4 regions of the Vibrio ponticus genome follow, and region 4 is predicted to be linked to each of the others. Evidence: predicted binding sites of a transcription regulator. Region 4 holds the regulator's gene; each other region holds the start of a gene.

Region 1 (5,877 bases), 230 kb from region 4:
GGTTGGAATCAATCGATTGGTAGCCATGATGCAACCGCACACGCGGAGGTGCAAACACTGCGCAAAGCAGGGCAAACCTTAGAGAACTATCGTCTACTTGATACCACGCTGTATGTCACGTTAGAGCCTTGTCCAATGTGCGCAGGGGCATTGCTTCATAGCCGCGTTAAACGGATTGTCTTTGGCGCGCCGGATTTAAAAGCAGGTGCTGCTGGTACCGTACTGAACTTGTTTGAGCATCAAGCCGCGTATCACTATGCCACGGTAGAACGTGGTTTATTGGAAGATGAGTGCCGTGAACAGTTACAAGCCTTCTTTAAACGTCGTCGTAAAGAAATTAAAGCGTTGAAGCAGGAAAAGGGCAGTAAGGGCGAAAATAACTAGTTTTTAGTTAGCAAACTACCGTTAGCAAACATAGGGCTATGTTTGCTAACGTCTTGCTAAACCACTGACTAGATTAGTGGTTAGACAATTGCACAAATGCACGATGGCGGGCAATCACCTTTTTCTTGTTATTAGCTAGCTTGCGTTTACGGCGGTTAGCGGAAACAGTCTTTTTAAGGCGTTTTGATTGCATGCTACGTTTTCGCATAAAACAACCTCCAAATTATACGAATTGCATACCGGTTAAAACCGAAAATTCTCACCCAACTGCGATGAGAATTAGTTTCTTTCCCTCTCTATTTGCTCTGTCAGTGTCGTTATTGCACGCTATCAATCCCTTTATTTGCTAGGACTTGCGCACAACTTGCCGAACTGGTTTTGCAAACAGTTTGGGTACATTTCATTGGATTTGAATATCAGTGGCGAAATACCGATTAGGTATATCAACTCTGAAAGGGCAGTGAGTATGTATGGTTTGTGGGGAGAAATTCAAGGGAAATCTCTACAAATCGAGACTTCCCTTGATTTAGGATATGAAACCAATATTTTAGTTGGTTTTATCGGTTGCGCTTACCGGTTTTGCTGGGGTCGCTGCCGATGTGGCTTCTGCCGCAGAGACTGCCGCTGACGTCGCACTTGAAGCTGCGCCAGAGAGAGTACTTTCGGCTGCAGAGAGTAGTGCTGGGTCGATCTCAATCACGGTTAAATCATTAATATCTACGTCACCTTCATCAGGTGTTTGCTGCTCGATATGACCAATAATGCTCTGGTAGTAGCGACGGATGTTCTCAACGTAATTCAACGCTTCGTCACCACGAGCATAACCATAACGAGTTTGGCGATGGTATTTCGCCTGACGTAGCAGTGGTAAACGCTCTTTTACATCGGACCATTGATCTGGGTTGCCACCTTGTTTCTTGGTTAAGCGACGCGCATCCATGACGTGACCATAACCGACGTTGTAAGAGGCAAGGGCAAACCAAATTTTCTCATGTTGGTCAATTGAATCCGGAATGCGGTTAACCATGCGGCGTAAGTACTCCACGCCACCTTTAACCGATTGTTCCGGATCTAGACGGTTGGTTACGCCAACGCTTTTCGCTGTAGGTAACGTAAGCATCATCATGCCACGCACCCCAGTTGGTGAGCGGGCAATTGGGTTCCAGTGTGATTCTTGGTACGCCAAGGCAGCAATGAGGCGCCAGTCGAACTCTTCTGAATACTCTTTAAATAGTGGTGCCCACTTTGGTAGCTTGTCATCCAGAGCGCGAATAAAGGCGCGCGTGTCGACGTAATCAAAGCTGCCAATATGACCAATGTATTTTTCTTCTAGCTGAGCAAGATGATCCGATTGTTTTAGGTTGCCGAAAAACTCAATCACCATCGCGTATAGGCTTTCATCATCAGAGCGGCGTAAGAACCAAGAGGTTGGTTGGTCTTCAGTCAATTCAAACGCAGTAGCGATATCGGGATAGATACGTTGAGAAAGTGACACCTCAACCGAGTCTGCGACAGTAAATAGAATCTTACCTTGTGAAACTTGTTTAAGCAGATCGCTCACATCAGCTGACTGATCAATCTTAAATTGAAACTCAGGATGGTCACTTTTGATCTTACTTAGGGTTTGATTGAAGTGGGAATCTCCCACGATGGTAACGACAGGTTCACCGTTATTTTCTTCAACCAGTTCTGTTTGTTTTTTCAGTAACTGATCAAGGTTGCGTGGACGCCACTGACCTTTCTTGTAAATGAGCTGTTGGCTGACGTAATAATAAGCTGGCGCTGGTCGAAAGCGTTTGATGCGCTCAGGGGATTGGGTCAAACCAGCGGCGATAATATCAATCTCGCCATTTTCCAATGCAGGATAAAGGTTAGAGATTTGATAGGCAGGTTTCATTTCAAGGCGAACGCCCAGCTCTTCTGCGAACTGACGCGCTATTTCATAATCCAAACCCGCCGGACCATCGGGACCGATGTAATATGAAAGTTGGTTGTTTAATGTGCCGACACGCAATACGCCGCGCTCACGAATCTGATCTAAATCGCTTTTAGGGGCAGACTCGATCTGACAACCCACCAACATAACTGCGCTGATGGTAAGCAGGATGTATGTGCGTGCTTTTATTAGAAATTGGCTACTCATTCATAGTGTCTCGTACTTCATGTACCGCATTTATATCAGAGTAGGCGGGCGAGGCAAAGTAAAGCTGAAGTGTTCGCGAGGGCGGCTTAGTTTTTCTGTTCGATGCGAAAAAATTTCACGTGATGTTTTTTGTCCCCCAAAAGTGCCTCAGGCAAGGCGGTGACTGGGGTGATGAGCCGCGCTTGAATTTTCAGCAGTGGGCTGTAATTCAAATTTGACAAAAAAATAAAGCAAACGTTTGCTTTTGATGTTACATCACAAAAATAAATCCTTTATAATGCGCCCGCAACCCGAGGTGAAATTGGTATGGGTTATCAGTTTTTATATTCTAACTAACTGAATTTATTCCAATATCACCTTAATCAATTGCAGAGAGACCTAAGCACATGAGAATTTTGCGTGGCTCCCCAGCTCTTTCCGAGTTTCGTGTTAACAAACTACTAGAACTTTGCCGTGAACAGCAGTTGCCTGTGAACGATATTTACGCAGAGTTTATGCACTTTGCTAATTTAAGCGCTGATTTAGATGCGTCTGAATTAGATAAGCTTGAGAAGCTTCTTACCTATGGACCAACTATCGAAGAGCACGAGCCGCAAGGTCTGCTGTTGTTGGTGACGCCACGCCCTGGCACTATCTCGCCTTGGTCTTCAAAATCGACGGATATCGCGCGTAACTGTGGTCTGGACAAAGTAAAACGTCTAGAGCGCGGTACGGCTTACTATATCGAATCGTCAGTTGCGCTTTCGGCGCAGCAAATCGACGCTGTGAAAGCGCTTATTCATGATCGCATGATGGAAACAGTGTTCACGGAACTGGAAGCGGCTGATGCGCTGTTTAAGGTCTCTGAGCCAGCGCCTGTGGCGCATGTTGATATCTTAGCCGGTGGTCGTCTTGCGCTTGAAGAGGCAAACGTTTCCCTAGGTCTTGCTCTGGCAGAAGATGAGATTGATTACTTGGTGGAGAACTTCACTAAGCTTGGTCGTAACCCAAATGATATCGAGCTGATGATGTTTGCGCAGGCGAACTCAGAGCACTGTCGTCATAAAATCTTTAATGCCGATTGGACTATCGATGGCGTCGAGCAAGAGAAGTCGCTATTTAAGATGATCAAGAACACTTTCGAGACGACGCCAGATCACGTGTTATCTGCCTACAAAGATAACGCAGCGGTTATGGTGGGTTCTAAAGTTGGTCGCTTCTTCCCTGATCCGCAAACACGTCAGTACAACTACCATCACGAAGATGCGCACATCTTGATGAAGGTGGAAACCCATAACCACCCAACGGCAATTTCGCCATGGCCAGGTGCTTCAACCGGTTCAGGTGGTGAAGTCCGCGATGAGGGCGCAACAGGTATTGGCGGTAAGCCAAAAGCGGGTCTGGTCGGTTTTACTACATCAAACCTACGTATTCCTGGTTTTGAACAGCCATGGGAAACCGATTTTGGTAAGCCAGGACGCATCGTAAACGCACTCGACATTATGTTAGAAGGTCCACTGGGTGGCGCGGCATTTAATAACGAATTTGGTCGTCCAAACCTACTCGGTTACTTCCGTACTTACGAAGAAAAAGTGACTTCGCATGCTGGTGAGGAAGTGCGTGGTTACCACAAGCCAATCATGATTGCTGGTGGTCTAGGTAATATCCGTGACCAACACGTGCAGAAGAAAGAGATCCCAGTAGGCGCGAAACTTATCGTGCTAGGCGGTCCTGCGATGAACATCGGTCTGGGTGGCGGGGCTGCATCTTCAATGGCATCGGGTCAATCGGCTGAAGATCTCGACTTTGCATCGGTACAGCGTGAAAACCCAGAGATGGAGCGCCGCTGTCAGGAAGTGATTGACCGTTGTTGGCAACTTGGTGAGCAAAACCCGATTGCCTTTATCCACGATGTGGGTGCAGGCGGCATTTCAAACGCGTTGCCAGAGCTTGTTGACGATGGTGAGCGTGGCGGTAAATTCCAGTTACGCGATGTACCAAACGATGAACCGGGCATGAGCCCACTTGAGATTTGGTGTAACGAATCACAAGAGCGTTACGTAATGGCGGTTGCGCCAGAAAATATGGCAGTATTTGATGCCATCTGTAAGCGTGAGCGTGCTCCGTATGCGGTGGTGGGTGAAGCGACGGAAGAGCGTCATCTAACTCTAGAAGATTCACACTTCGACAATACGCCAATTGATATGCCAATGGACATTCTGCTTGGCAAGCCACCGAAGATGCACCGTGATGCGACAACGCTAAAAGTCGACAGCCCAGCGATCAGCCGCGACGGCATTGAGATCAACGATGCAGTTAACCGCGTATTGCGTCTACCGACTGTGGCAGAAAAAACTTTCCTAATCACCATTGGTGACCGTTCTGTCACCGGTTTAGTGGCACGTGACCAAATGGTTGGTCCATGGCAGGTGCCGGTAGCAAACTGCGCAGTAACCGCGGCAAGCTATGATTCATACCATGGTGAAGCAATGTCGATGGGTGAGCGTACACCTGTGGCTCTGCTTGATTTTGGCGCTTCTGCTCGTCTAGCGGTTGGTGAGTCATTAACCAACATTGCTGCGACGGATATTGGCGATATTAAACACATTAAATTGTCGGCTAACTGGATGTCTCCTGCGGGTCACCCTGGTGAAGATGCCGGTCTTTACGAAGCGGTAAAAGCCGTGGGTGAAGAGCTTTGTCCTGCATTAGGTCTCACTATCCCTGTGGGTAAAGACTCAATGTCGATGAAGACTAAATGGGAAGAGAACGGTGAAAACAAAGAAGTTACTTCTCCTTTATCTCTTGTCATCACTGCCTTCGGTCGAGTAGAGGATGTACGTAAGACGGTGACGCCTCAGCTTCGTATCGATAAAGGTAATACTTCACTTGTTCTTGTCGACCTAGGCAACGGTAAAAACCGCCTAGGTGCGACGGCACTCGCACAGGTTTATAAGCAGTTGGGTGATAAACCTGCTGATGTTGATAGCGCAGAGCAGCTAAAAGGCTTCTTTAATGCGATGCAAAGCTTAGTGCGTGATGACAAGCTGGTGGCTTACCACGATAAGGGCGATGGCGGTCTGTTTGTGACTCTAGCTGAAATGGCGTTTGCGGGTCACTGTGGCGTGAAAGCCGATATCGCGGCGCTGGGTGAAGACACACTGGCGGCACTATTTAACGAAGAGTTGGGTGCGGTTGTTCAGGTTAAAAATGACGACCTAGATGCGGTACTTTCAACTCTGGCAGCGAATGGTCTTGAAACGTGTTCACACGTAATCGGTGAGGTGGAAGCGTCAGATTCGATTACCATCACTTCCGGTGAGACGGTATTGGTTGAGCGTTCACGTACCGACCTTCGCACTATTTGGGCT
Region 2 (5,877 bases), 300 kb from region 4:
ACATGAAAAACAATTTGGACAGTTGTCCATACCAGACTCTACTACCCCATTACCTATAATAGTGGTCATACATGGTGGCTATTGGAAGGATAAAAATACTCTTGATATTTACCCTACTAAATTCATCGTCGACGAGTTTAATAGAAGCTTCGCAATTTGGGACCTAGAATACCGCGGTATTCCCGAAACAGGAGAAATTAGTCTCGAAACAATTCTAAGTGACATTAAACAAGGCTATGAGTACTTAACCAAGCTTACTCACCATAACCTTGACCTAGACCGAATCCTCCTCGTTGGGCACTCTGCTGGAGCTCACCTTGCTTGCTGGTTACTTGGCGAAAACCTCAGCATCGCTCCAAAACGAGCAATATCTATCTCAGGCGTGCTAGATCTCGCACAATATGAGTTACTTAATGAACCGATTCAAGTGAAAAAACTTCTGAATCATGACTTAAAAAAAATGCCATTCGCTAACCCGGTGGCACGCGGTCATGGAGAAACGCACCTTACAGTGATACACGGGCTGGAAGATCAAACCGTCCCCTACTCTATGGCAACTCATTATGCAGATTTGTGGGATGTAGAACTACTGTTACTCGAAAAATGTGGACATTTTAGTATGCTGCCACTGGAAGAAGGTGAATACTGGCAAACAATGAAAAACATCATCCAAAGTAATATGGAGCAACTCTAAAACTCAAGATGTGATTTACGATCGATACATTCTGAATAGTTTTCACTCTTCATTAGAGTGAAAAAAAAGGTTCATCGCGGCTTTCCGGGGAAAGCCGCTTTTATCTTTAAGAAGAAATAATCGGTATCTCGATAACCATAACCCATCCGCTTGATTAACTTTATTTTGTTGTTTATCCCTTCAAGAGTGCACGTATTCAACGGATAAATGGCTGAAGCGGTAATACCATGAAGGTAAGGAAGAAGCTTTCTAGCAAACTCTTTTAATGGCTTTATCCCGCTCTCATTCACTTGCTCCCACCATACCTTCCATAAGTTTTTTGCCTGAAGTTCAGACTCACAACGCCAGAGTTCCTTTAATTGCGCTCCCAGTACATAGGTAGTCATCAAGTCCTGATTTATCTTCAATATTTCAGTGAGATAGCTCTCCTGTTGTGTGTTTAAATTATCTCTATTTTTCAATAATACCCAACGAGAACGCTTGACCCATTGTCTCGCTTTTTTATCATGCTTTAGCTTATTGGCTTGATCGACTCGGACTCTATCTATGACCTCACGACCGAACTTAGCCACAACATGGAACAAATCATAAACGATACGTGCATTTGGGCAGTGCTCTTGGACTTCAAGGTCAAAAGCAGTATTCATATCCATTGCTACCGCCTCGATATTTTTACCATATTCGCCTAACCGCTCGAAGAACGGTCGAATGTCCTTACGACTACGACCTATACCTATCCAGATAACCTGATGAGTCTTTGCATCAGCAATGACAGTGGCATAACGATGTCCCTTAAAAATGGCGAACTCGTCCATAACGAGTTGCCTTAATTCGCTCCATTTAACTTGCGGTACCACTTGTTGAAGTCGACGCTTATCTATCTCTTTAATTGTGTGCCAATGAACACCAGTGATTTGTGCGATATGCTTAATGGGCAAAAGTGGCAGTAGCTGTTCGATATAGCTTCGTAAGCGATTAGTGATGCGAGAATAAGGCTCTAACCAAGATAACAGCTCTGTTTTAATGCCACATTTACTACACCTAACTCGTCGAGTTTGAACAAGTAACTCAACAGATATTCCAAGCAGTGTTGCGTCTTTCACGTTGCGCCATTGGTACTCATGTATTGCTTGAGCGTGAAGTCCACAGGGACATCTAGCGAGAGAGTTAGGTTTAAGGGTGAGTGTAATAAGTGATTCTGTCTGATGAGACTTTGCTACATGAAAGCCTTCCCAGAACGAAGATAGGAAAGTATGATTCGGCATGAAAACGGTAGTTTGTGTAGGTTTTGTTTGGCGATAAAACTCTATCACTTACTACCGTTTTTGTTTTGAGTTCCCGCTTATCCGCGATGAACCAAAAAAAAGGCAGATTGCTCTGCCTTAACGATCTATTTTAATTTTCATTACAGCGCGATAAATAGACCCGCTAGTGCTGCACTCATCATGTTTGCTAGTGTCGCGGCAGTTACTGCGCGTACACCCAGTTTCGCTACGTCATGGCGACGTTCTGGCGCCATAGCACCAATCGAACCTAGTTGGATTGCGATAGAACCGATGTTAGCAAAACCACACAGAGCAAAAGTGATGATGATTTGGCTGTGAGCAGATAGCGTCTCTTTCACTGCAACGAAATCTAGGAATGCCACGAACTCGTTCAGTACCGTCTTTTGACCGATAAGTGCTGCCGCCGCGAATACTTCATCCATTGGGATACCAGCAAATAGCGCTAACGGTGCAAATAGGTAACCGAAAATGGTTTGCAGAGTTAGGTTTTGCACGCCAACAAGTTCGCCTACCATTTCAAAACCAGCGTTCACCATAGCAATCACACTGACAAACGCGATCAACATCGTACCCACCGCAACAGCAACACGCACACCGTTCATTGCACCTGAAGCAAGCGCATCAATAATATTACTATCGGTGCTCTTTTCTAGCTCAATTTCATCTTGTGCTGCTGAAGCTTCACGCTCCGGCACCATCATTTTAGCCATTAGTAGACCGCCTGGAGCCGCCATGAAGCTTGCTGCAATTAGGTATTTTAGTTCTACACCTAGAGCTGCATAACCACCCAGTACCGAACCCGCTACTGATGCCATACCACCCACGATAACCGCAAACAGTTCCGAACGAGTCATCTTAGCTAAGAAAGGACGTACAATTAGTGATGCTTCGCTCATTGATAGGAAAATGTTACTCGTTGCAGCCAATGACTCCACTTTTGACGTACCCAGCGCGCGAGCAATCGCACCACCAATCACTAAGATTAGTTTTTGCATGATACCTAGGTAGTAAAGTAGAGAAATGATCGCAGAAAGGAAGATAATCAGAGGAAGAACGCGAATTGCGAAAATAAAACTGCCTGTTGCTAGCTCACCAAACACAAAGCCAATGCCTTCGTCAGCAAATGCCAGAATGCCCGATACACCATTACTGATAGAGCCAAGTAGAGATTGACCAAGAGGGAAATAAAGAACCAGTGCGGCAAAACCTGCCTGAAGTGCGAATGCGCCTAAAACAGTGCGCCAATTGATGTTTTTGCGACTTTCTGAAAGTGCGAATGCGCACGCTAAAATCGCGAAAATGCCAGCCAAGCTGTAGATGATTTGCATTTTGTTACCTTGCTATGTATCTGTGCTAAATATCTGTATTAAGGCGGAACCAAAAATCAGACGCGCACACGCGCAGGTAACATCAAAAAAATGTTATCTTGCCCGGTAGCGGATTTATGGCCCGTAAACGCTCACAGTTACGCTGGGCCCTGTTCCTTGGGGCAAGTTTCCATTTTGCAGCTGATTGAAAGCCGACCAGGTAAACGTTTTCGTTCCCAGTCGAGCGCGGAGTATAGTGACTCGATTTCACTGTGACAATGATCACTTTTGTTAAATTTGCCAGTTGGAGAATCGTTTAGTCAAAAAACAACCAATTTTTTACATAAAGCATGCAAACTTAATGTTTGATTTTGATCGCTGGCTCTAACCGAATATCAGACCGTATACTAGTAGCACATTAATCCTGCTTATTTTGCATACACAAAGCGGATTTACCTGACATTATGGAGAAACCTGAATGTCCTCATTAACACTTTCTCGCTTTACAACCTTTGGCCTTCTGGCACTGCTCTCAGTTTCGGCTCATGCCTCAACATCTTTACCTCTTTCTCCTGAGCAAATTGCGCACCCGTACCCAACTGAGCAAATCACTGAACTCAACTCAGCCAAGCAACTCATCACTAATTTTGCGCATAACCATTATCAACTCGACCAAGTCGCGACAAGCAAGAAACTGCCAAGCTATTTCATCGAAAACTTACCAAAAGACTTAAATGCTCTCCCGGTTGAACAGAAAACGTCAGGGTTTATTCGTCTGCTGCTACCAACCATTAAAGCCGTTAACGATCAGATCCTTGAAGTACGCGCTGAGATAAAACAGTTAGCGCAAAAACCGCGCACCCACTGGACCGCACAGGAACAAGCTTGGCTTAAACAGCTTATGATCTCCTATGATGTGAAATCCAACGATATCCATGATCTTCTACTGCATGTTGATATCATTCCTGTCGGAATGGTGCTGGCTCAAGGTATTGATGAAAGTGGTTGGGGAACCAGCCATTTTGCGGTTCAAGGCAATAGCTTGTACGGTGAACATCTCCCTGCCCATGGCGGTAAATACCTCACCACACCAGGTGGTCATGTCAAAGTTGCTGCGTTTGATAATCTTTATGCTGGTACCGCAAGTTATATGCACAACCTAAATACCACTCGCGCATACCAAGAGTTGTGGCACATGCGCCAAAACCTTCGCATGCAAAATAACCTTAACGGTTATGAGTTAGTCGCTGCGCTTGCCCATTACTCAACCCGCGGTGAATCCTATGTCGACAACTTACGTGCGCTGATTAAACGCCATCACTTAGACAGCTTCGACCATGTAACACTAGAGACGGCTAACTCCGAAGTCATCCGCTTTCGCCATTAATGATTTCATCTCTCTCTAAAACAATCACCACCGTCCTAGGCGGTGGTTTAGAGCTGACAATAAAATAAGGGGCGTATCTCAAATAGATACGCCCCTTTTACATTAAACAGGTTAAAGTCAGTGACTTTTACTACGCCATTTCTGCTTGTAACACCTCAATACGAACCGCGGCTACTTTGAACTCAGGGATCTTGGCGTGCGGATCGGTTGCCGTGGTCGTCAAACGGTTAACTGGCGACTCAACAAAGTGGAATGGAATAAAGACAACCCCTTGCTGAATACGCTTAGTCACGAATGCATCAATCTCTATCGAACCACGGCGCGTTGAGACTCGTAGACGCTGACCATTACCAATACCCATCGCTTCGGCGTCGTGAACGCTAATCATCGCCCTAGGTCCTGCCAAATTGTCTAACCCTTTGGTTTTACGTGTCATCGTACCGGTATGGAACTGCTCAAGTATGCGACCAGTCGTTAATACTAGTGGGTACTCTTCGTCAGGCAACTCAGCTGCATAACGGAACGGTACGCCCACCATCTGCCCTTTACCTCGAGTAAACTGCGTTTGGTGCATAATACGTGTGCCATGTGGGTTATTTTTACAACTTGGCCACTGCACACCGTTTGGCGTGATACTTTCCCATTGAAGACCTGCGTATTGTGGTGTTACACGCGCTATCTCACTGGTGATGTCAGCCACGCCTTGATAGTGCCAATCAGAGCCCATCGCATTGGCGATTTCTTGAATGATCCACCAATCCTCTTTTGCCTCACCCGGTGCTTTTAACGCTGCATTAACCCGTTGAACTCGACGCTCAGTATTAGTGAAGTGTCCTGATTTTTCAGCAAATGAATAAGCTGGCAATACCACATCCGCATACTGCGCCGTTTCCGTCAGGAAGATATCCTGCACTACTAAGAAATCTAACGCTTCCAAACCTTCAATGACGTGCTGCTGGTTAGGATCGCTCAGAACTGGGTTTTCCCCCATGACATACAATCCGCGCACTTCTCTATGGCAAGCGGCGTGAATAATTTCCGTCAAGGTTAAACCTGGCTCAATTGGCAGATCCGGCGCGTCCCACTCAATGGCAAACTTTTGGCGTACCATAGGGTTATACACTTTCTGATAACCTGGATAGCTATTTGGTAGCGCTCCCATATCACATGCCCCTTGCACATTCGATTGACCACGCAGTGGGT
Region 3 (5,877 bases), 2.4 Mb from region 4:
GCAGTAGCAAAAGCTTCTCGTCCACTACTGATCATCGCAGAAGATGTAGAAGGCGAAGCACTGGCAACGCTAGTCGTGAACAACATGCGCGGTATCGTGAAAGTGGCTGCGGTTAAAGCACCTGGTTTCGGTGATCGTCGTAAGGCAATGCTGCAAGACATCGCGATCCTAACTGGCGGTACAGTTATCTCTGAAGAAGTTGGTCTAGAGCTTGAAAAAGTGACTCTTGAAGACCTAGGTCAAGCGAAGCGCGTGGCTATCACGAAAGAAAACACCACCATTATCGACGGTGTGGGTGAAGAAGCGATGATCCAAGGTCGCGTAGCGCAAATTCGTCAACAAATCGAAGATGCAACTTCGGATTACGACAAAGAGAAGCTACAAGAGCGCGTGGCTAAGCTAGCTGGTGGTGTTGCGGTAATTAAAGTTGGCGCAGCAACTGAAGTTGAAATGAAAGAGAAGAAAGACCGCGTAGAAGATGCTCTACACGCGACTCGCGCTGCCGTTGAAGAAGGCGTAGTGGCTGGTGGTGGTGTAGCACTTATTCGTGCAGCATCTAAGATTGTTGACCTACAAGGCGACAACGAAGAGCAAAACGTTGGTATCCGCGTTGCACTACGTGCAATGGAAGCGCCAATCCGTCAAATCACTCGTAACGCAGGTGATGAAGAGTCAGTGGTTGCGAACAACGTGAAAGCGGGTGAAGGCAGCTACGGCTACAACGCAGCAACAGGTGAATACGGCGACATGCTAGAGATGGGTATCCTAGACCCAACGAAAGTAACGCGCAGTGCACTACAGTTTGCAGCCTCTGTTGCGGGTCTAATGATCACTACAGAAGCAATGGTAACTGACCTACCACAGAAAGATTCAGGCATGCCTGACATGGGTGGTATGGGCGGCATGGGTGGTATGGGCGGCATGATGTAATCATCCTCTCTCACTCAGTGATAGTCTCATTTATAAAATCGTTGAATGGGTTGGTTGTAAAGTATACACTCCGCCCCTTGAGTAGATAGAGACTCATCCAGTGCTGATTAAAAAAAGCCGAAGTAAATGCTTCGGCTTTTTTAGTGTCCGCACTTCAGGCTTATATACATAAATATAAGTTTCTTAGAAACAGCGGGTTAAGTAATGTTGCTCGTTTTAGTCGAGAAGTAGAGCCATAGTTAGTGATTACCGACGATAAAATAGGATACAAAAGACTGTTTGTAGGGATCACAACACTTTTTATTATCATACTGACTTTTTTAGTCCTTGATTCAGCAGAAGAGTCGCAGCAGAAGTATGAAAGACAAAAACAGCGAGTAGAAAGGCTGCTGGAAGACACGAGCCAAGTGATTAACGCCTTGGACTACAGCATTACGTCACTCTATCCGCTGCAAAATGATCGCTATGTATTGCCCCATACGATCAAGCTCAACGGCGACACCTGTAATTTTGGTGGCAAATCGCATACTGGCAAAGAGTACGACTTTATGTTCTCTGGACCCAAAGAGATGTGTAATAACCACTCCCTTTTATTTCAGGAAGCGTATCGACGCCTATTTGTCGCACCATCCATGGCGTACTTTGCGAAAAGTATTAGCCACATATCATCGATCTACTTCATCTCTACCAGCAAGTTCATCATCTCTTCGCCCAAAGCTTTTGCCCAAGCAATCGAAGGTGATGCATTTGATAAAGTGATTTCAACCCGACCGTATTGGGTACGAACCGTTGCTTGCTCTGAAAACTTCGACAGTGTGATTTATACCGGAGACTATCAAGATTACATGACAGGTAAGCGTGTCGTGACAATTACTCGCGGTATCTATGTTGATGGTCAGTTCAAAGGTGTCCTAGCGATAGATAATGATTTGGACCATTTAATCGAGAACTATATTGGCGATTATCGGCTGACTGAAGAGCAGGGCGCTAATAGTAAGGATGTGTTTAGTTTTACCTATTCGCAGCCCGTGCTGGTGGACGGTAAAGAAACGGGGCTATATCTAACTGTACATGAGCCCAAACGCATCCACCTATGGCATATCTTTGAAGTGGAGAGGCAACGTTTAATTGCTTTGATCTCTTTCTACATTTTGGCTTTGTGTATTATTTGGTTCCGCTATACCCAAGTCACGCATTTGCAGTTAAAACAGTTAGCGATGTTGGACCCAATGACCAACCTACTCAATCGACGCGGTTTCGAAGCGAAACTGAAAGATCTGCCAGTGAGCCAGTATTTGGCGATAGCGGTATTTGACATCGATAACTTTAAAGCGATCAATGATAGCTGCGGGCACCAAGTTGGGGATGACATCATCTGCCAAGTGGCGAAGCTATTAAGCACCAGTTTACGCCAAAGTGATTTGATTGCTCGCTTTGGCGGAGAAGAATTTGTGATCGCGATTACCAGTGAAACGGCTGAATTAGCACAACTGGTTCTTGAGCGAGTGCAGAGTGATATTAGCTCCCCGGAGATACGCCTGTGTGATGAAACGATTTCTGTCACGGCGTCTGGTGGTGCAATCATTTATAAAATGAACAAAATGATCAGCGCCGCGCAGGTGTGGCAAGGCAAGGGTATTGTCGCGGCTGATAAACTGCTCTACCAAGCGAAAAAAGCCGGGAAAAATCGTATCATTATCGACATAGATAATGGCTAAGCGATTCCTGTATCAAGTTTAACTGTGCTGACTGAGCGGTAACGCCAAGCCGTTTGGGAAAGCGACACAAATAAAAAAGGATGGCATTTAGCCATCCTTGTTCAATTTTTCGCGAACGATTACAGAATGATGTCGCGTACTTCTGGGTCTTTACGCTCCAGGTAGTGAATCGACTTAATGCGACGAATCGTGCGGCAGCGACCACGGATCAGCAGAGTTTCTGTGGTTGCGATATTACCTTGGCGAGTGATGCCTTCTAGCAGATCACCTTTAGTGATACCGGTGGCTGAAAAGACCACATTGTCGCTGCGCGCCATGTCTTCCATTTTCAGTACGATACCAGCTTCGACACCCATCTCTTTACAGCGAGCTAATTCTGCTGCGCCGTAAATACGGTTTTCTTCGGTATCGCCTTTCACTTCGTGACGAGGCAGCAGACGACCGTGCATGTCACCATCTAATGCGCGGATCACCGCGGCAGAAACCACACCTTCCGGTGCTCCGCCAATGCAGTACATCACGTCCACTTCGCTATCAGGCATACACGTTAGGATAGAAGCGGCTACGTCACCATCTGGCACGGCGAATACACGCACGCCCATCGCTTGCATTTCGGCAATCACTTGGTCATGACGAGGCTTTGCCAGTGTAATTACGACCAGTGTATCCAGCGTTTTGTTTAGCGCAGCTGCAATGTTCTCTAGGTTTTCTTTCAGTGGTTTGTTTAGGTCAATGCAGCCTTTTGCACCAGGACCAACCACCAATTTTTCCATGTACATATCAGGCGCTTTCAAGAAGCTACCTTTTTCGCCAGCAGCTAATACAGCCAATGCATTCGATTGACCCATTGCTGTCATACGCGTCCCTTCGATAGGGTCGACAGCGATATCAACCGCATCGCCACCAGTTCCCACTTGCTCACCGATGTAAAGCATCGGTGCATCATCAATTTCACCTTCACCGATCACAATCTCACCGCTGATCTCAGTTTTATTGAGAAGGGTGCGCATTACCTCAACCGCGGCACCGTCAGCAGCGTTTTTATCGCCACGACCAAGCCATTTATAACCGGCTAGTGCTGCGCCTTCAGTGACTCGAGAAAATGCCATTGCTAAATCGCGTTTCATGATGACTCCAAATAGGTTTATGGAAGGAACTAAATTTTGGCGCGATTCTACCACATCAAAAAGAAAACGTTTGCCTTTTTGCCGTGCAGAGATTGAATTTGATCAATAAAGCACTGTAAAGTGGGTTGCCGAAGCACTGTCAGCCTAACCGTCAATGCATGGCTCGCCTCAGTTTTGCGTCTATTCAGCGCAGTTAAGTGGAGTCATTCAGTGATAAAGTTAGGTAAATGTCAGTAACTGGTGCTTTTTTGCGCGAATAGCGCACAATATCAAATATAGGGCGTGTGTCTCTCGGCTGTGCTAAGTAGAATGAGGGTAATACGTGAAGCGTTCTTCACTTCAACCGAATAAATCAAAGGTAGGCTAAGATGTCTTTTGAAGTACTAGAAAAACTAGAAGCAAAAATTCAAACTGCAGTAGATACAATCGCACTTCTTCAAATGGAAGTTGAAGAGCTTAAAGAAGAAAAAGAAAAGCTATCTTCTGAAGCAACAGAACTACGCACAAGCCGTGAAGAGCTTGAGCAAAAATCTCAGCAAATGCAACAAGAGCACGCTGCATGGCAAGACCGCATCCGTAGCCTACTAGGCAAAATGGATGAAGTAGAATAAGCTGCTGAGAGCTGAGAGCTGAGAGCTGAGAGCTGAGAGCTGAGAGCTGAAGAGAGGCTGACCGAAAGGTTGGCCTTTTTGCTATCTGGAGTTTAGAACTTGAGCTTAGAGCTTGAACTTAGAATGGCTTCAAACAGCTTTTGGATCATGGGTGGTCAAAAGCGGATATCGGAAACAGTAACGGTAGACAAATAAGGCCAGCGAGCACTGACCTTAGAAACGTTAATTATCAACGACAGAGTTGTTAGCGCGGACGAACACCGAGGGTATGACACAAGGCATAAGTCATCTCTGCACGGTTAAGTGTATAGAAGTGGAAATCCTTAACACCTTCACGGCTCAATACACGCACCATATCGATCGCTTGGCTTGCCCCAACCAGCTGGCGTGTTGTCGGATCATCATCTAGCCCTTCAAACTGTTTTGCCATCCAACCTGGTACTTTGACATTATTCTGAGCAGCAAAGCGTGACGCTTGCTTAAAGTTCGAAACTGGCAGAATCCCCGGTACGATTTCCACATCAATACCAGCCGCGACGCAGCGGTCACGAAAACGCAGGTAGCTCTCTACATCAAAGAAGAATTGGGTAATGGCGCGGTTAGCCCCGGCATCCACTTTGCGCTTTAGGTTAAGTAAATCAGCTTGTGCGCTCTTTGCTTCTGGGTGGACTTCAGGGAAAGCTGCAACTGAGATATCAAAGTCATGACGTGCTTTTAATAGCTCAACCAGATCTGAGGCATACATATCTGGCGCACCGCCACCGAGTGGAATGTCACCACGCAGCGCAACAATGCTTTGAATGCCGTTTGACCAGTAATCATCGGCGATTTGAATCAGCTCTTCTCGGGTCGCATCAATACACGTTAAGTGTGGCGCTGCCACAAGCCCGGTTGCTGACTTAATATCTTTGATGATTGAGTGAGTACGGTCGCGCTCACCTGAGTTGGCGCCATAGGTAACGGAAATGAATTTTGGTTTGAGCGTTTTTAAACGATGGACAGAATTCCACAAAGTCTCTTCCATCTTTTCACTGCTCGGTGGAAAAAACTCAAATGACACATTAATATTGTCCGATAATTCAGCAATATTCTGATTTAAAGCGTCGATATGACTGGCGTGTGTGTATCCCATCTTGCTCTCCCTGTGGCTGCCTCTGCCACTCGCTATTTTAAATTCCTTTTGATGCTTATACTCAAGTGACTTCAAGGTGCAGAATTCAGAGCAATGTCACTGTTACTAGATCAAGGAAAGCAATGCAGTGTAATAGCGGGCTATTGCCAAATTGCTTGACGCAGAAATAGGGACAGTGACATGCTCCCGAAGGGCGAGTTGCCTTGGTCCGCATACTTCGTTAACGATTTTTGATTTAGAACCACTAGATCTTCAAATCGTTGTCTTGTCTGCAAACCAAGTCATTCTCGCTGAAACTCGCACCTTGAGGTTACTTGAGTATAGACGTCTATATGTCCACAGAATGTATTGAATAGAGT
Region 4 (5,877 bases):
AATTATCTAGCAAGCCATTCGATTCAATGTCCTGCTTCGCTAACTGAAGCATTTCAGAAGATAGATCACATAGCGCCACTTGGTGTCCGAGTTTGGCTATTTTTTGTGACATTTGTGCCAGACCACCACCTGCGTCTAAGACTTGCAGGCGTTGTTGGTCACTCTGTAGCATGGCGAGAGCTTGTGCAAGATCTTGCCAAACAATTACTTGGCGGATCTCACCTTTGTCGGAACCATAAATATTTTTTGCAAATTTGTGGGCAATATCGTCGAAATTGCGGTCTTCAGTCACAGCGGCTTGGGTTATCATGTTAAAGGTCTGCTGACCTTTTGTGGTAAATTTTGTTCGAGCAAAAAACGTTTTAGTCGCGACGAGAGGTTGGTAGCCTAGCATTCTAAGCACAACACTCTGACCAGAGCGAAAATGTTCTTTAGTCGAACCCATCATGCAGTGTTTGTCGCTCCCTTCTCTTTGTGCGGTTGAGTCAAAACCAGTAGTGAAACTACCGGTCAACGCCAACGCATACTCAAAAAAGAGTGGAAAGAAGCCAACAACAACTGTAAAAAATCATCTCAAAAGGTCAATAGACCCTTCGCGACGCTATTCTGTCACAAGAAAAGCAGATATAAAGAGCGATTCTCTTAATTTATAATCAACTGGTGTTTTTTCGGACTATTTTAGTATGTTTGAGCTGAAAAAAATCGTTTCGTCTTTACTCATGCCTCTGCCAGCGATGCTGATCATTGGTTTTTTGGGCTTAATGCTGATCATGTTTACCAGAAAGCAGAAAACCGGCTGCTTTGTGGTGCTGTTCTCTTTTATCGGTATCTTTTTGATCGCGTTCCAGCCTCTGTCTTCTCGTTTGTTGATGCCACTTGAACGCCAATACACTGCCTTCTTACCCGTCGATAAGCCTATCGATTATGTCATGGTGTTGGGCAGCGGTCATGTAGTCGACGATCAGATTCCACCGACTTCAGAGCTTAGCCGCACAGCATTAATGCGTCTATCTGAAGGCATTCGTATTCAACGTATCTACCCGGGCTCAAAGTTAATCTTGTCTGGTTATTCAGGCGGTTCAGAAGTTAGCAATGCGCGTATGATGGCAAAAGTGGCTCTGGCACTTGGGGTGTCTAAATCCGATATCGTGTTGCTGGAAACAGCCAAAGATACTTGGGAAGAAGCGCGTCAAGCGGCAGCATTTGTGCAGCATAAAGAGTTGGTATTGGTCACTTCTGCCAGTCACATGAAACGTGCACTGAATGAGTTCCATTCTGCGGGATTGAAACCTTATCCAGCGCCAACCAACTATCTAGCACAAAATGAAATTGATCAGTTCTGGAACAAGTACATGCCAAAAGCAATTTACTTAGAACAGACCGAGCGTTACTGGCATGAGACATTGGGTCGACTGTGGCAAGATTTACGTGACTGGGTTTCAAATACCGAAGAGTCCGTAATCGAACCATCACAAAGTAAGGTCTAATCCCTTAGCGGCTAACTTACTTAAGATAAAAAAACCGAAGCATCTGCTTCGGTTTTTTTGTTTTCAACTTCGGTTAGTCACTTAATCGCCAGCGAACATGTAACCTTCACCGTGAACCGTAACAAAAATTTGTGGGTTCTTCGGATCAAATTCCATTTTAGCGCGCATACGACGAATCAGTACATCGATGGTACGGTCGTTTGGCGCATCAACACGATGACTAATCATATTCAAAATACGTTCACGGCTTAGTACTTGGTTCGGGTACGAAGAAAGCGCTACCAACAACTCGTATTCTGCTTTAGTCAGTTTTACTGGCTCACCGTTGCGGCTTAACGCGCGACGTTGAATGTCAAACATCCATTCGCCAAAGCGAACAATATTTGCGTCATTCTTCTGATCAACCATAGTGCCCGCGTTACGTGCCGCAGAGATGCGCCACAATAGGTTTTTCACGCGCACTAACAATTCACGAAGTTCGAACGGTTTTGTCACATAATCGTCTGCGCCCATTTCTAGACCAACGATTTTATCAATGCTATCCGTGCGTCCTGTTACCAGGATAATTCCAATGTCCGATTGACTACGCAGTTCGCGAGTTAACATCAGACCGTCTTCACCAGGAAGGTTAATGTCTAACATAACTAAGTCGATCGAATGATTTTGTAGGGTGTCGCGCATCTGCTCGCCGCTTTCAGCTTCGCTGACTGTGTAACCTTCATTTTGAAAGTAGCCAACTAGCTTACTGCGAGTGACCGCATCATCTTCTACTACTAATACGTGATAGCTCATCTAAACCACTTAATTTACATTGGGAATTAATTTCAAGTGTATTCTATTCATAAATCGTAACATTTCTAGTATTTGTTATATTAAAATCTAGAAAGATGATTTTTTATTGATTCAAGACAAAACTAGCGCAGTTGTTAATCTTTTGCCATTTTTTGACTCATTTAATCACAACATGTGTTATCGCTATTCATTTTTGTTCGCTAAAATATTAATAGTACTGAAACTTGGAGCATTGCGAGATGCAAGAATTAAAAGCGTTTAATGAAAAACGTGCAGAGATTTACTGGTGGTTTTCTAGTCTGTTCGCTAAAGAGCTAACAGAAGCAGAACTTGAGCAATATCAAAGCCCTGCTATTCGAGGCTTTCTTGCCGGTCTGGGTGAAAACCCAACGCTAAAACCTGCGGTTGACCGCCTTGTTGATGCGTTAAATCGTCAGATTGACCGTGAAGATGGTCAGCTTGAACTTGCCGCTGACTTTTGCGACTTGTTCTTGAAGTCAGACAAAGAATCAGCACTGCCTTATGCGTCTATGTACGTTGGCACGACTGGTTTGCTGCATGACGAACCAGCAAACGAGATGGATGCCCTGCTGACTAAGCATGGCGTAGCCGTTAACCAAGATTTGAACGAGCCTGCTGATCACATTGCCATTGAGCTCGATTTGCTTGGTAACATGATCATTCGTTCTAACGAACTTGAACAAGAGCGTCATCTCAACGATGCACTGCTAGAGCAAGAAGCGTTTATTCGTCAGCACATTTTAAACTGGGTGCCTAAGTTTGCCGCGAAAAGCCAAACTTTAGATTCATTCGGTTTCTACTCTTCTGTGGCGTCACTGCTGGTTGCTTTCTTAGAATTGGACTGCAACTACCTAGTGGGTGAAGAGAGCTAAAACACTCATTCGTCAACAATGAATGGGTTTTTCGTTTGCTACTGGCGACGATGCGGTCTAAAATCGAAGCCGCAAACGATAAAAAAATACGAATCAAGTACAAACCGCTGTAAAAAAGCGGTTTTTGTATTTCTATTACTTTCTGCCAGTTTTATTCAAAAATGTGAATAGCCATGTGGCAGCTATAAATAGGATCATACCTTATGGCCACTATTAAAGACGTTGCTCGCCTCGCTGGCGTATCAACTACGACAGTCTCACACGTAATTAACAAAACGCGTTTTGTTGCAGAAGCGACTCAAGAACGCGTTATGGAAGCAGTAAAAGAGCTAAACTACGCACCAAGTGCGGTGGCTCGTAGCTTAAAATGTAATACCACACGTACGATTGGTATGTTGGTGACTCAATCAACGAACCTTTTCTTCTCTGAAGTCATTGATGGCGTAGAGAGCTACTGCTACCGTCAAGGTTACACGTTGATCCTTTGTAATACCGGCGGTATTTACGAGAAGCAACGTGACTACATTCGCATGCTTGCAGAAAAGCGTGTCGACGGCATTTTAGTAATGTGTTCTGACCTAACTGAAGAACTGAGCGAGATGCTAGATCGCCATAAAGACATTCCTAAAGTGGTCATGGACTGGGGTCCAGAGAGCTCTCAAACCGACAAGATTATCGATAACGCAGAAGAAGGTGGCTACCTAGCAACCAAATTCCTTATCGACCATGGTCATAAAGATATCGCTTGTTTGAGTGGTCACTTTGAAAAAGCAGTTTGCCAAGAGCGTATTCAAGGCTTTAAGCGCGCAATGGGCGAAGCGAACCTGACGGTTGATGAAGACTGGATTTTAGAAGGTAACTTCGAGTGTGACACTGCTGTGTTAGCGGCTGACAAGATTGTTGCGATGGACAAACGCCCAACGGCAATTTTCTGTTTCAACGATACGATGGCACTAGGCTTAATGAGCCGCCTACAGCAAAAAGGCATTCGTATCCCTGAAGATATGTCAGTGATTGGTTACGACAACATTGAACTAGCAGAGTACTTCTCACCACCGCTAACCACGGTTCACCAACCTAAGCGTCGTGTGGGTAAAAACGCATTTGAAATCTTACTTGAGCGCATTAAGGACAAAGAGCACGAAAAACGTGTGTTTGAAATGCACCCAGAAATCGTTGATCGCTCTACCGTTGCGAAAATCAACTAAATCAGAGTACCGAGCAATACGCTGGCAAATGTCCGAGCATAGTACTTTGAAGTAACTCGCATTTATATCAATAGCTGATGGTTAAACTGTCAGCTATTGTCTTTTCTATTCAACTTAATTCTTGCATTAGATTCACAACTATTTCATAGTAATAAGATACTTAGCTGCTAAGTAAACAATCTTTAGCAAAGCAAATTAAGTCACGCACAGGGCAAACCAGACTGAAAAGCTGGGACGCAAAGCCACCGGCCTAAACATCATTGTCATCGACAATATGTATGGTAGCGGGGTTGCCGATGGTAGAAATGCGCACGTTAACGGATTACTCTCCTATTTCCTGCACAACTGCTATTCTCTCGGACCTGATTTGGTGGCGTATTGACATACACATACACCGAGAAAGTACTGAATGGATAAACCAATTCTTAAAGACTCAATGAGGCTATTTGAGCCGCTAGGTCGTATTAAATCTCGATCTATGTTTGGTGGGTTTGGGATCTTTGCAGACGAAACAATGTTTGCACTAGTGGTACATAATAAGCTTCATATTCGCGCAGACAGTGCTCTAGCTGCACAATTTAAATTACAAGGCTTCGAACCATACGTATATCAGAAACGTGGCTTCCCGGTAGTAACCAAGTACTTCGCTCTTAGCGAAGAGTGGTACAACGACAGTGAAAAAACACTGCAGATCGGACGTGAAGCTCACACTCAAGCGCAGCAAGAGAAGTCGGTTCAAGCCGAAACCAAGCCGACTCGTATTAAAGATTTGCCAAACCTGCGCCTAGCAACAGAGCGTATGCTGAAAAAAGCAGGCATCGACAATGTCGAACAACTCGAAGAAGCAGGCTCTGTAGAAGCGTATAAGGCGATTCGAGACACTCACAGCAGCGACGTCAGTTTAGAGCTCCTCTGGTCATTAGAAGGCGCGATAAAAGGCACACATTGGTCTGTGGTTCCCCAGACTCGTCGAGAAGAACTGCTCTCTCGACTACAGTAGAGTAAAAAAGTCAGCAACTGCTGGCTTTTTTTATGAAAGTTTTTCTTTGCTTTGAGGTTCTTATTAAACAATAGGAACAAATTACCCGATAAATGAACTAAATTAACTCAAGGGCGTAGAGAAGGGTTAAAGGAGAGCAAAGATGAATAAGAAACTGATTATTGGCATTGCATTGATTGCACTGATTGCCCTATTGATCACTCAGTTTGGCGATCAGTTAACGTTAGAAAACGCGAAAGCCCAGCAAGCAGCCCTAGGCTCTTTCATTGATCAGAATTTCGCTGTTGCCGCCATCACATACTTTGCCGCCTATGTCGCGATTACTGCCTTTTCAATTCCAGGAGCGGCTGTCGTCACCCTCCTTGGGGCGGCTCTATTTGGTTTCTGGACGAGCTTGCTGCTGGTCTCATTTGCCAGCACTCTAGGCGCTACCCTCGCCTTCCTCAGCAGCCGTTTTCTACTGCGTGATTGGGTACAAGGTAAGTTTGGCGATAAAC

The links. Region 4 encodes PurR, which represses purine synthesis genes. Its sites were predicted from a motif close to TNANGNAAACGTTTNCNTNA; they were not measured.
Region 1: a site for PurR is predicted at 2,754-2,773, ahead of purL (phosphoribosylformylglycinamidine synthase). Genes of this name have one in related genera too.
Region 2: a site for PurR is predicted at 3,504-3,523, ahead of GZN30_RS04450 (NupC/NupG family nucleoside CNT transporter). Genes of this name have one in related genera too.
Region 3: a site for PurR is predicted at 3,834-3,853, ahead of glpX (class II fructose-bisphosphatase). Genes of this name have one in related genera too.

Annotation. Positions count from the first base shown of each region.
Region 1 covers NZ_AP019657.1:460,786-466,662, forward strand. Annotated here, with positions in the region: gene tadA (tRNA adenosine(34) deaminase TadA) at 1-384, shown strand, start outside; gene GZN30_RS21420 (hypothetical protein) at 458-592, opposite strand; gene mltF (membrane-bound lytic murein transglycosylase MltF) at 932-2,527, opposite strand; gene purL (phosphoribosylformylglycinamidine synthase) at 2,914-5,877, shown strand, end outside.
Region 2 covers NZ_AP019657.1:993,475-999,351, reverse strand. Annotated here, with positions in the region: gene GZN30_RS04460 (alpha/beta hydrolase) at 1-694, shown strand, start outside; gene GZN30_RS04455 (ISL3 family transposase) at 766-1,959, opposite strand; gene GZN30_RS04450 (NupC/NupG family nucleoside CNT transporter) at 2,100-3,308, opposite strand; gene GZN30_RS04445 (glucosaminidase domain-containing protein) at 3,766-4,674, shown strand; gene fdhF (formate dehydrogenase subunit alpha) at 4,805-5,877, opposite strand, start outside.
Region 3 covers NZ_AP019657.1:3,064,408-3,070,284, forward strand. Annotated here, with positions in the region: gene groL (chaperonin GroEL) at 1-930, shown strand, start outside; gene GZN30_RS13860 (sensor domain-containing diguanylate cyclase) at 1,173-2,648, shown strand; gene glpX (class II fructose-bisphosphatase) at 2,768-3,775, opposite strand; gene zapB (cell division protein ZapB) at 4,144-4,386, shown strand; gene metF (methylenetetrahydrofolate reductase) at 4,631-5,518, opposite strand.
Region 4 covers NZ_AP019657.1:695,430-701,306, reverse strand. Annotated here, with positions in the region: gene cmoM (tRNA uridine 5-oxyacetic acid(34) methyltransferase CmoM) at 1-292, opposite strand, end outside; gene elyC (envelope biogenesis factor ElyC) at 684-1,487, shown strand; gene torR (two-component system response regulator TorR) at 1,569-2,279, opposite strand; gene torD (molecular chaperone TorD) at 2,519-3,172, shown strand; gene purR (HTH-type transcriptional repressor PurR) at 3,376-4,380, shown strand; cyclic di-GMP riboswitch class I at 4,581-4,678, shown strand; gene GZN30_RS03115 (TfoX/Sxy family DNA transformation protein) at 4,790-5,380, shown strand; gene GZN30_RS03110 (TVP38/TMEM64 family protein) at 5,523-5,877, shown strand, end outside.